3 regions of the Frankia sp. AgPm24 genome follow, and region 3 is predicted to be linked to each of the others. Evidence: riboswitches for the same ligand, from Rfam matches in the RefSeq annotation. Region 3 holds a riboswitch; each other region holds the start of a gene.
What was found. Region 3 has a riboswitch for S-adenosylmethionine ahead of MXD61_RS10490 (GNAT family N-acetyltransferase). Riboswitches for the same ligand answer to the same signal wherever they lie in the genome.

Region 1 (3,887 bases), on a different contig from region 3:
CACCTGTGCGCGGACGCCGAGCCCGCGCCGCCTTCCCTCGCCAGAAAGGTCCCATCCGGATATTGTCTGTATCAGACATAAACAACAGAAGGCGAGGTGAGTACCGTGAGCCCGTTGGCGGAGATCGCCGTCATCACCGCCGTGTGCGTCGCGTCGGGGGCCCTGGGGAGTCTGCTGGGGCTGGGCGGTGGCACCTTCATCGTGCCGATCCTCACCCTCGCCTTCGGGCTGGACGTCCGGCTCGCGATCGGCGCCTCGGTGATCTCGGTCGTCGCCGGCAGCGCCGCCGCCTCACCCCGCTACCTGGACGAGGGCTTCGCGAACCTGCGTGTCGCGGTGACCCTCGAGGTCGCCACCGTCATCGGGGCGGTGATCGGGGCGCTGCTCGCCGGCCACCTCGGCACCCATGTCCTCTACACCATCTTCGGCGTGGTGCTCGCCTTCAGCGCGATCCAGATGCTGCGCACCCGCCGCGACGTGGCGACCGACGCGCTCGCGGTCCCCGGTGATCGCCTCGCCGATGTCCTCACCCTGCACGGCGACGTCGCGAACGGAAGCGAACGGCGTGCCTACCGGGTGACCAGAACCGCGACCGGCCTGACGATGATGACCGCCGCGGGCACGGTCAGCGGCCTGCTCGGCATCGGGTCGGGTGCGATGAAGGTGCCCGCGATGGACCTCGCGATGCGACTTCCCCTCAAGGTCTCGACCGCCACGAGCAGCCTCATGATCGGGGTGACCGGCGCCGCGAGCGCCGTCGTCTACCTGCAACGCGGGGACGTGGTGCCAGCCCTGGCCGGCGCGGTCGCGATCGGCACGGTGGTGGGCGCCCGACTCGGTTCCCGCCTGCTGTCCGTGGTGCCCGTCGCGACACTGCGCCTGGTCTTCCTCACGGTCCTGCTGGTGATCAGCGTCCAGATGCTGCTGCGGGGCCTGTCATGACCCGCCCGACCACCCCGCCCCTGGATCCGCCCGACCAGCCCACCACCTCCCCCGGACGGGCCACCACCTCCCCCAGGCAGACCATGGACGTCCCCGGACGGGCCACCGACGTTCCCGGACCGGTCGTGACGGAGCGCGGCCGTGAGGTCGGGGCTCGGCCGGTCGCATGGGTGCTGCGGGTCGGGGGGCTTCTCGGGGTGCTGCTGGTGACCGCCGGACTGGTCACGGCGTTCGGCCAGAACGGCGCGGCGTGGACCGGCCGTTCCCACGGCGACATCCTCGGCCCGGGTGCCGCGCTGCGGCTGTCAGACCTGGCTGGTGGGCTGCGCCACGCCCGGGCGGACGCGATCGTGCTGCTCGGGATGGTGGTGCTCGCCGCCACCCCGGCCGCCGGGGTCGCCGCCGCCGGCTGGTGCTGGCTTCGCGGACGTCAGCCGCGGCTGGCCGCGGTGGCCGCGCTCGTCCTGGTGCTCCTGCTGGTCGCGGGCGCCCTCGGCGCCGCCGACTGACTCCCCACGCCCCGCTCCCCTCTCCCCCGCTCCCCTTCCCCCGCTCCTCCCACTCTCCCCGCTCCGCTTCTCCGCTTCTCCGCTTCTCCGCTTCTCCGCTACCCACGGTCACGTTCAGCGCCGACTTTCGCCGGGCTCGCGGATGTGCAGGATGCACACGGGTCGTCGTGGGGGTGTTCGTGTCCGATTCGCCCCCAACGACAACCCGTTTGTGTGGATCTTGACCTGGGGGCGGTTGCAGGACGTGAGGGCGGCGGGGGTGGGGCGGGGTCGGCGGGCGCTGAGGACGTTCGGCCTGGCCATGTTCACCGTGCCGACCGGGAATGGCGGGCTTTGCTAGAGTCCGATCACTGTCCTGAGTGCCAGCGTCCAAGCCCCGGCTTGCTGGCCGGCAACCCTCCTCACGCAGCGGGGTGCCCCGGGTGACGACAGGGCCGCGGCGACCAGCCGATGGCAAGTGCAGACCCGACACGGGTTGTTCTCGGAGCAATGATGACCTCGATCATTTCTGCCGTGCCCACATCCACGCCCGCCCAGGCGGCGTTGCTCCCGGTGGAGGGGGCGGGGCTACAGGTGCCACTGGCCGGCGGCGGCCAGGTGGAGTACGCCAACCTTGACTACGCGGCGAGCGCGCCGTGCCTGGAAGCCGTGGCCGATCATGTTCGCCGGGTGCTGCCGTACTCGGCGAGTGTGCACCGCGGCGCGGGGTTCGCCTCGGCGGTGTGCACGTCGCTGTACGAGGGGGCACGCCACGACGTCGCGCGTTTCCTCGGTGCCCGCGGCGAGGACGCCGTCCTGTTCACCCGCAACACCACCGACGCGGTGAACCTGCTGGCCCATGCGGTGGCGTCCATCAGCACCGAGGGTGCGGGCGGTGCGGCGGCGCAGGTCGTGCTGTTCGACCTCGAGCATCACGCGAACCTGCTGCCCTGGCGGCGGGCCGGGGCGCGCTGCGTCACCGTCCGCGCGACGTTGGGCGAAAGCCTGGAGGCGCTGGACGCCGAGCTGCGGGCCGCGCCGGTGCGGCTGCTCTCGGTGACCGGGGCGTCCAATTTGACATCCTCCCCGGTCTGAAGACCGGGGATTCCTACCCTCGCGGGCAGGTTTTCCTGTTTCACTGACAGACGCCTCCCCACTCTAGGAGTGGGGTGGTCTCACTCCGTCTCCGCAGGCGATCACGGCGAGCCCCGCCGCGAGAACGTTCCGTGCCGCGTTCACATCCCGGTCGTGGACCGCACCACAAGCGCAGGCCCATTCCCGGATGTTCAGCGGCAGTTTCTCGACGAGCGTCCCGCAGGACGAGCAGGTCTTCGAGCTGGGATACCAGCGGTCCACCGCGACCACGTCGCGTCCGTACCAGCCGGCCTTGTATTCCAGCATGGTCCGCAGATCCCGCCAGCCCGCCTCCGCAATCGCACGGGCAAGACTGTGGTTGCGGACCATGTTCTGGACCGCCAGGTCCTCGATGACCACCGTTTGGTTCTCGCGGATGATCCTCGTGGACAGTTTGTGCAGATGATCCCGCCGCCGGTCGGCGATCCGACCGTGGATCCTCGCGACCTTCAGCCGGGCCTTCGCCCGGTTCGCGGAGCCCTTCTTCTTCCGGGACAGTTCCCGCTGCGCCCGGACCAGCCGGGCCCGGTCGGTCCGGGCGTGCCGCGGGTTGGCGATCTTCTCCCCGGTGGACAGCGTGACCAGCGACGTGATGCCCGCGTCCACCCCGACCTGCCCGTCCGCCGCCGGCAGCGCCTCGATCGGGCAGTCCACCAGGATCGACACGTGATACTGGCCCCGGCTGTTGCGGGACACCGTCACCCGCGACGGCACCGCGCCGTCCGGGAACGGACGGGACCAGACGATCCGCAGCGGCGCGGCCTGCTTCGCCAGCCTCAGCCGCCCGTCCCGGAACGTGAAGCAGTTCCGGAAGTAGGTCGCCGCATCGTTCGTCTTCCCCTTCCGCTTGAACGTCGGGTAGCCGGCCCGTTTTCCCCAAAAGTTCACGTAGGCGGTTTGGAGATTCCGTAGCGCGGCCTGTAGCGGGCCTTTCGACGGCTCAGCCAACCACAGAGTGTCCGGGTCCCGTTTCCACCCGGTGAGCATCAGATCGGTTTCCCCGTGGCTGATCCGCCGCTGTTCCTGGGACCACGCCCGGTGCCGTTCGGCAAGTGCCCGGTTGTAGACGTAGCGGACACAGCCGAATGTTTTCGCGAGGTTCTCCATCTGGCCGGGGGTCGGGTAGAAACGGTAGCGGTACGCCCGCTTCACCACCCGACTTCCCACACCTGACAGAACACACGATTCCCCGGTCATTCTGGCAGCCGAGTTGACGCGCTCACCCCGCCCTGAAGGACGGGGCCTGCGCGCTACTTTTCCCGGTCACCCGGCAGGCGACGGGCGCCGGACCGCAGGCGGCGTCAGACCGGCTCGTCCAAGACC
Region 2 (3,887 bases), on a different contig from region 3:
CCTCGACGGTGACCACACCCTCCTTGCCGACCTTGTCCAGCGCCTCGGCGATGAGCCCGCCGATCGCGGGGTCGCCGGCCGAGATGGAGGCGGTGGAGGCGATCTGCTCCTTGGTCTCCACCTCCTTGGCCTGCTTGGACAGCTCCTCGGAGACGCGCTCGACCGCGACCTCGATGCCCTTCTTCAGGCCGAGGGGGTTGGCGCCGGCGGCCACGTTGCGCAGACCCTCACGGACCAGCGCCTGGGCCAGGATCGTCGCGGTGGTGGTGCCGTCACCCGCGACGTCGTTGGTCTTCTTCGCGACTTCCTTGACGAGCTCCGCGCCGATCTTCTCGTACGGGTCCTCGAGCTCGATCTCCTTGGCGATGGAGACACCGTCGTTGGTGATCGTGGGGACGCCCCACTTCTTCTCCAGCACGACGTTGCGACCCTTGGGGCCGAGCGTGACCTTGACGGCGTCGGCCAGCTGGTTCATGCCGCGCTCCAGGCCGCGCCGAGCCTCCTCATCGAAGGCAATGATCTTCGGCATGGTTTCTGGGTCCTCCCAGTGGGATGGCAGGTTCGATGGCCTGGCCACAACGACGCCCGCGACGGACGGCTCCCGCCAGCTCCGGCCAGGTGCGGACAAACCGCCATGACAGCCGGGAGGACTGGGCAGCCTCGCCGTTTCAGCCTTGGCACTCCCATCACGAGAGTGCCAGCTCATGTTTAGCACTCACCCTGGGAGAGTGCAAGCGCGCCCTCGGTCGGCGAGCCCCGCCGCACCCGCTGTTCCCCGTCCCGAGCCGCCCCCGCAACCGGCTGGGCGACCGTTCGCCCCCTGCTGTTCCCCTCGTCCGCGTCCGGCGGCGCCGACAGCCGCTTCTAGAACATTTCGGACGCCTCCTGGACGCCTCCTGGACGCCCGCTGGGTGCCGCTGGACGTCGGCGGACGTCGCACCACAGCCCCGTGACCAGGGGTCAGGCACGGGGGCCGTGGGCAGGGGGCAGGGGGCAGGCACGGGGCCTGGGCAGGCCTCAGGCGGCGGAGTCGTCGCCCAGGCCGGCGGCCTCGAAGGCGCGCAGGGAGGGCTTGATGGTGGCGGTGGGGCCACCGGTCTCGACCAGCGGGTCGAGGGTCTTCAGGCCGTCACCGGTGTTGTAGATGACGGTCTCGGCCTCGGGGTCGAGCAGGCCCTCGCGCAGCAGACGGCGCAGAGTCGCCACCGTGACGCCACCGGCGGTCTCCCCGAAGATCCCCTCGGTGCGGGCGAGCAGACGCATGCCCTCGAGGATCTCGGGGTCGGTGACGTCGGTGATCGCGCCGCCGGTGCGGCGGGCGACGTCCAGGGCGTAGGGGCCGTCGGCGGGGTTACCGATGGACAGCGACTTGGCGATCGTCGACGGACGGACGGGGGCGACGGTGTCGACCCCGCGGCTGAAGGCGGCGGCGACGGGGTTGCAGCCGGCGGCCTGGGCGCCGAAGACCCGGTAGGGGGTCGGCTCGACCAGGCCGAGCTTGCCGAGCTCACCGAACGCCTTGTCGACCTTGGTCAGCAGCGAGCCGGACGCGATCGGCACGACGACCTGCTGGGGGAGCCGCCAGCCGAGCTGCTCGGCGACCTCGTAGCCCAGCGTCTTGGAACCCTCGGCGTAGAACGGGCGCACGTTGACGTTGACGAACGCCCACTCGTACTCGCCGGCCAGTTCGCTGCACAGCCGGTTGACATCGTCGTAGGTGCCCTGGATGGCGACCAGGGTGCCGCCGTACACACCGGTGGAGACGGTCTTGCCGGCCTCGAGGTCGTGCGGGACGAGGACGACGGAGCGCAGCCCGGCACTGGCGGCGTGCGCGGCCACCGACTGGGCGAGGTTACCGGTGGACGCGCAGGCCACCGTGGTGAAACCAAGCTCACGGGCGGCGGACAGGGCGACCGAGACAACCCGGTCCTTGAACGAGTGGGTGGGGTTGGCGCTGTCGTCCTTGACGTACAGCGTCTTCATCCCGAGTTCGGCGGCCAGCCGCGGGGCGTGGCGCAGCGGCGTCCAGCCGGCACCGAGGGAGACCCGGCGGGACGGGTCGTGGCCGGCGGGCAGCAGGCCGACGTAACGCCACAGGTTGCGCGGGCCGGCCTCGATCGACTCCCGGGTGACCCGGCGCAGCAGGTCCGGGTCGTAGGAGATCTCCAGCGGGGCGAAGCACTCGACGCACACATGGCTCGGTGACAGCGGGTAGGTCGCTCCGCAGTGGCGACAGGACAGGCCAACAGCGGGGTTGGCCACGTCCAGGGCGGAGGCGGTGGCGCGCTCGGGCGCGAGAGTCATGGAGAAGCTCCTCATCTTTCCCGCGGCAACCTGCCACAGGTCGGAATTAGCACCTGCCGCGCACGCACAGCGTGCGGGTGGTTGCCGGGGCTTCGCCGGGCCGTTCCCTCTGCCCCTCTGGATGAGCCAGATGAAGTTGTCTGTCCGTACTGTAGACCGCGTGCCCGAGATCGTGCACCGATGTTTCCTGGTTCACGGTTGTGTGTCGCATCAGCCAGCGTCCCACCGGGTGCCGTCCTAGGACCAGGGAGTTCATAACAGTGAGTGTCCGCGTCGTCTACACCGATCTTGACGGCACGATGGTCGGGCCCGGGGGCTGCTTCTTTCTCGCCGAGGGCGGGGGGGTGACCCTGGAGCCCGCGCAGGCACTCATCGAGCTGCACGCCGCGGGAGTCCTGCTGGTGCTGGTGAGCGGGCGCACCCGGCCGCAGCTGCTCGAGGCGGCGCAGATCTTCGGCGCGGACGGGTTCATCGGCGAGCTCGGTGCGATCGTCGGCTGGAACCGCGGGCGCGACAGCGAGATCCTGCGCGGTGCGATGCCGTCCGACTTCGACCAGGTCCCACCCGTCCTGCTGGACAAGCTGATCGACCGTCATCCCGGTGAGCTGGAGCTGCACACGCCCTGGCACACCGGGCGTGAGATCGATGTGATGCTGCGCGGGCGGATCGAGGTCGCCGAGGTCGACGCGTGGCTCACCGAGATCGGTTTCGGCTGGCTGAGCATGCGCGACAACGGGCTGATCTCGCCGTCGCACATGCCGCACCTCGGTGGCCAGCCGCACGTCTACCACCTGGTGCCAGACGGCGTCAGCAAGGGCGACGCCGTGGCCTACGACCTGCGCCGACGTGGGCTGTCGCCGACCGAGGCGATCGCGATCGGCGACTCGGCGAGTGATCTGGAGATGGCCGCGCACGTCGGTCGGATGCACCTGGTCGCCAACGCGCTGCGTCATCCCAGCATCCCCGGGCTGCTACCGAAGTACGACAACGTCGCCGTTGAGGACGGCTCCGTCGGCGCCGGTTGGGCCAATGCGGTGCGTCAGGCCATCGTCGGCTGAGAGTCGCCGAGGGTTGCCTCGGGTCGATGGTGCGCGGGCGGTGGCCGTCCGGCGAAAAGGCACCGGTACCAGCGAGAGACCGACATCTGGGCTGAGCGGTGCGCCGGAGCGGGCCTTCGCGGAGGCGCAGATGGCCTACTCTCCGCTGTGTGCAACGCATGTCGGACGTCACACACAGCACCGCTGCGGCCCCTGCCCCCGCGCCCCCGGACGCCGCCCCCGAGCCGGCGGCCCCTGCTCTCGAGCCCCCGGGGCCCGAGCCCTCGGCTACCGGGACGGCGCGGGTCCTCGTCGCGTCGAACCGTGGGCCGGTCGCGTTCGCCGATGGTCCGGACGGCGAGCTGCTGCTGCGACGTGGCGCCGGCGGGCTGGTGTCCGGGCTCGGGCAGGCGGCCGCCGACGCGCCGCCGGACGCCGACCGCCTGGTGTGGGTGTGCGCGGCCCTGGGGGACGCCGATCGGCGGGCGGCGAGCCGGGCGCCCGGCGGGCGGCTCGACCGGGCCGGCTTCGACACCGGCCGCGCCG
Region 3 (3,887 bases):
CCTGGTGGTCAAACACCCGCTGGAGGCGTTCGACCAGGCAGTGGCCAGCCCCCGCATCGCGAAGACCCTCGACGCGCTCGCCGCCGAGGGCATCGAGGCGGACCGTGTCGTCATCGCCGACTTCCACACCATGGAAGCAAGCCCGATGCTGGTCAAGGAGGCCCTCGTAGCCGTTCTCGCACCCGGACGTCCATAGTCGGGTGAGCTCCAGGTCAGAGACCGTGTTGATCTCATTAGGTTGTGCCCGAGGGGACGCGAGCCACTACCCCGCCACCCGAGCCGTCGCGTCGGGTGAACGCACTGGTGTGGGGGCCTGGAGGGGCAGAAGGAATCGGTGAGCGGATGACGCGTTGCGGTCAGTCCCGGATGGGCTGGAGGAACCCCAGTCGGTTCGCCAGCCCGTCCAGATCCTCGACGAGGACGCCGGGGTGGGCCTCGCGCGCCGGCCGGAAGTCTCCTCGACACCGAGGTGGATCTCCAGTCGGTCCGCGCGTAGCCACAGCCCGCCGCGCGTTGCCAGCACCGGCGGCTTCTGGCTCTCGGTCATGCCCAGCACGTCGACGTAGAACCTGCGGCAGAGTTCCTCGCTGCCGGGTGGGATCGCCAGCTGGACGTGGTGTGGGCCCAGGCCGTGCGGGGAGGTGGCGTCGATCGTGTCGTAGGGCAGTGCGGGACGGTGAACCCTGGGTCGCTGTCCTCTCGGGTGTCACGGCGGCCATCAGCCGGCCGCCCGGTCGAGTCGCGCGCAGACGAAAGGTGCTCTCGACAACGAGTCTGTCGGATCACCGGTCGGGCATTTTGCCCATAATGTTGGGGGACTAATGCCCCGTTCTGATAGACGCCTTGCAGGCGCGGATTCGTTCGTGATATGAATATCCGGTCAATTGAGGACTATGTGACTGGCCTTCGGAAGGATTTAATAAGAATGCGTCGGAATCGGATGTGCGTAGTTATTTTCGGAACGCTTCTCGCGTGTGGAGGTATGCTGCCTCTCGCGGGTGCGGCGGTTGCCCAGGCTCCGGATGGCAACATCGGTGACTTGGCCCACCAGAATCAGCAGCTCAACGCGAATCTGATCTCCCAGAATGAGACCTACCAAAATATCTACTACAACACCCGGGGGATGGCGCCGATCCGTTCCTGGTAAATGTTCGTCGCCATGTGTGGCATCAATGTGGGGCGGATTCCAACGGTCGGTGCACCGACGGTCCAAATTCTTTCAGATTGTGGGTCTCGGCGTAGGCCTCGTCGGGGTTTTCCAGTCGAGGAATTTCCGGGGTCTGCCGTTGAGTTCGGCGGCGATGGCGTCGAGTGAGCCGACACCACAGCTCGGCCAGTGTTGTCCGGGGCAGACCGAGGACCGTCGACAGCTCGACGTGGATCAGCTGTTCGCTGTGGGGTCAGTGACGGGTCCCACGGCGTTCTCGACGGGCAGGGCGCCGAGGTCCTGCGTTTCGCCCTTCATCGCATGTTCGTGTTGACGTGGCTCTCTGTGGTCGGGGACAATCGACTCTCGTTGATCATCCAGAGGATCTGAGGGACCTGGCCCGGTGACGGTCCGGCAACCTGTCCAGCGCGGGCAAGGTGCCAACGCCAGGAACGATGAGGAAACTCCGATGAGTGTTCAGCTCGATGTTCCTGTTCTCGCTGGTTCCCTGGTGCGGCTGGAGCCGTTGACGATGGAGCACGCGGTCGACCTGGCCGCGGCCGTCGAGGAGGACCGGGAGACCTACGGGTTCACGCTGGTTCCCCGTGGGAGCCAGACGCGGGGGTATGCGGCGGCGCTGTTGGCCAGGCCTGGGCTGACGCCGTTCGCCCAGGTCCGGGTGCGTGGCGGGAAAGCCGTGGGGTGCACCGGATTCCTGGATCCGCGGCCCTGGCCGGATCGGCCGGCCCTGCGAGCCGTCGAAATCGGCTCCACCTGGCTCGCGGCGTCCGCGCAGGGCAGCGGCATCAACGCCGAGGCGAAGCTTCTGCTGCTGGGGTATGCGTTCGAGACCCTGGGGGTCGCACGGGTCGATCTGAACACCGACGCCCGCAACCACCGGTGCCGGCGGGCGCTGACACGACTGGGTATCAGCTTCGAGGGCGTCCTTCGTAACTGGTCGATGTCCTGGGCGCCGGGGGAGGAGGGGACGGTGCGGGACTCGGCGATGTTCGCGGTGGTCGCTTCCGAATGGCCGGCTGTCCGACGAGCCCTCATGACCCGTCTGGCCTCGGCGGGCATGGCCGCAGGAGTGTCTGGCCCGCCGGCGTCGTGATCGACTCGATCCTTTGGTCTGCCTTGGGAAGGTCTTCTGTCAGATCCGGATCGGGTTGGCGGGCTGACCCGATCCGGGGTCGGTGGCCGCTCTGCCCGCCAAGATACTATGCACTACCTGTCTCATCCCATCTTGGCGGACAGGGCCCGGTGGGATGGGCACTGTGGCAGACAGGTGGTTCGCAGCGCCGGGTGCCCGCGTTCGGCGAGGGTCGCAACGATGATCTTTACCCGGACGACCTCGACGTGCCCGCCGCTACCTTCGCCGTGGCGCCGGGCCTACGCCAGCGCATCGCCCGCCGTTCTGGCCGAGCTCGACCTCGGCTGCCCAGGCTGACCAGGTGACGTAGACGCCGGCCGGGCGACCGAGGTCCGGCCAGGTGTGCCCCGGGGCGTACTCACGGCGCCCCCCAGGCGGTGTTGCGCAGGGTGAGGTTGTTGGCGTCGATGGCGTCGGTCGCGGTGGTGCCGGAGCCGTCGCGCAGTGGCCAGTAGGCGCCGAGGCCGTGCGGGATGAGGTCGCCCAGGCGTGGGCGCAGGTCCTGGCCGATGGTCGCGCTGATCTCCTCGGGTGGGCGCGGGCCCCTCCACACGCGGATCTCGCGCAGGTAGCCGCGGAAGTGGTCCTCGCCCGAGCGGCCGACCTCGTAGACGTCGAAACCGGGGTAGGTGGCGCTGTAGTAGCCGCGGGTGACCTCCTGGCCGTCGACGTGGAGGATGGTCGGGCCGCTGTAGGGCTGGGTCACCGCGAGGTGGGTCCACGTGCCGGTCGCGATCGGCTCCGGGGCGGCGATGACCTGGAAGCGTGGGTTGGACGGCACCCCGCTGTCCCAGGTGTAGCAGGTCATCCCGAAGGCGGCGTGGCCGTCGCGCAGGAACAGCAGGAGCGACGGGCCGTCCGCGAGGTACGGGCTGCCGTCGGCCTGGGCGACGCGCAGGATCGGGCGCTCGCCGGTCAGGTCGCCGACGTGGACCTCCGCCTCGAGGGTGAAGCCGTCGTTCATCAGGTTGTACAGGGTGTTCACCCCGATGTCGGGGCGGCGGGAGTCGCGGGTCCGGTAGCGCACCGAGCCCCAGCCCTCGCCGGGAAGCTCCAGGAACGGCTGGCCGCCCGCGACGGCGCCGGTGAGCTCCGTCCATGGTCCGGGCAGGAGGTCGCCGCGCGCGTTCTCCGCGCGGACACGCACCCGCGGATCCGTCTGCGATGTCGGCGTGGTCGTGGGCGTCGGCGCGAGGAGTGTCACCGACGTCGACGGGGTGACGAGCCTCGCCGGGGACGGCCCGGCGCCGTGCAGCTCGACCCGGTACAGGTCCGCGCCGGCCACCGGCTCCCAGCTCGCCGTGATCGAGTCCCCGAACCGGGTTACCGCGGTGAGGGGCGGCGGACCGCCGAGGCGGGTGATCCGGGCGTACTCGCTCCACGGCTCCCGCTGCGACTCGGCGGTCCCGTCCGGCTCGTTCCAGCGGTTGGCCCGCAGGCGCAGGCTGTACTCGCCGGCGGGCCACCTGTCGGCGACGTCCGGCGGCGGGAACTCCAGCGCGAGGGCGTCACCGGTGGCCTCGGTGGCGATCATGACGGTGCCGTCCGGGTCGGTGAGTTCCGCCTCGTACGAAGGGCCCTGCGGGT

Region 1: linked by a shared signal. The riboswitch ahead of MXD61_RS27285 (aminotransferase class V-fold PLP-dependent enzyme) and the one ahead of MXD61_RS10490 (GNAT family N-acetyltransferase) in region 3 are both predicted to bind S-adenosylmethionine.
Region 2: linked by a shared signal. The riboswitch ahead of thrC (threonine synthase) and the one ahead of MXD61_RS10490 (GNAT family N-acetyltransferase) in region 3 are both predicted to bind S-adenosylmethionine.

Annotation. Positions count from the first base shown of each region.
Region 1 is NZ_JALKFW010000225.1:25,563-29,449, reverse strand. It holds gene MXD61_RS27295 (sulfite exporter TauE/SafE family protein) at 106-942, shown strand; gene MXD61_RS27290 (DUF1634 domain-containing protein) at 939-1,451, shown strand; SAM riboswitch class IV at 1,803-1,917, shown strand; gene MXD61_RS27285 (aminotransferase class V-fold PLP-dependent enzyme) at 1,965-2,525, shown strand; gene MXD61_RS27280 (RNA-guided endonuclease InsQ/TnpB family protein) at 2,589-3,716, opposite strand; gene MXD61_RS27275 (hypothetical protein) at 3,828-3,887, opposite strand, start outside.
Region 2 is NZ_JALKFW010000004.1:49,675-53,561, forward strand. It holds gene groL (chaperonin GroEL) at 1-529, opposite strand, end outside; gene thrC (threonine synthase) at 1,018-2,304, opposite strand; SAM riboswitch class I at 2,313-2,432, opposite strand; gene MXD61_RS02420 (HAD family hydrolase) at 2,565-3,362, shown strand; partial or broken gene MXD61_RS02425 (trehalose-6-phosphate synthase) at 3,521-3,887, shown strand, end outside.
Region 3 is NZ_JALKFW010000168.1:27,857-31,743, forward strand. It holds gene MXD61_RS10485 (DEAD/DEAH box helicase) at 1-196, shown strand, start outside; partial or broken gene MXD61_RS28810 (glyoxalase) at 381-652, opposite strand; SAM riboswitch class I at 1,518-1,609, shown strand; gene MXD61_RS10490 (GNAT family N-acetyltransferase) at 1,617-2,261, shown strand; gene MXD61_RS10495 (hypothetical protein) at 2,411-2,605, shown strand; gene MXD61_RS10500 (LamG-like jellyroll fold domain-containing protein) at 2,659-3,887, opposite strand, start outside.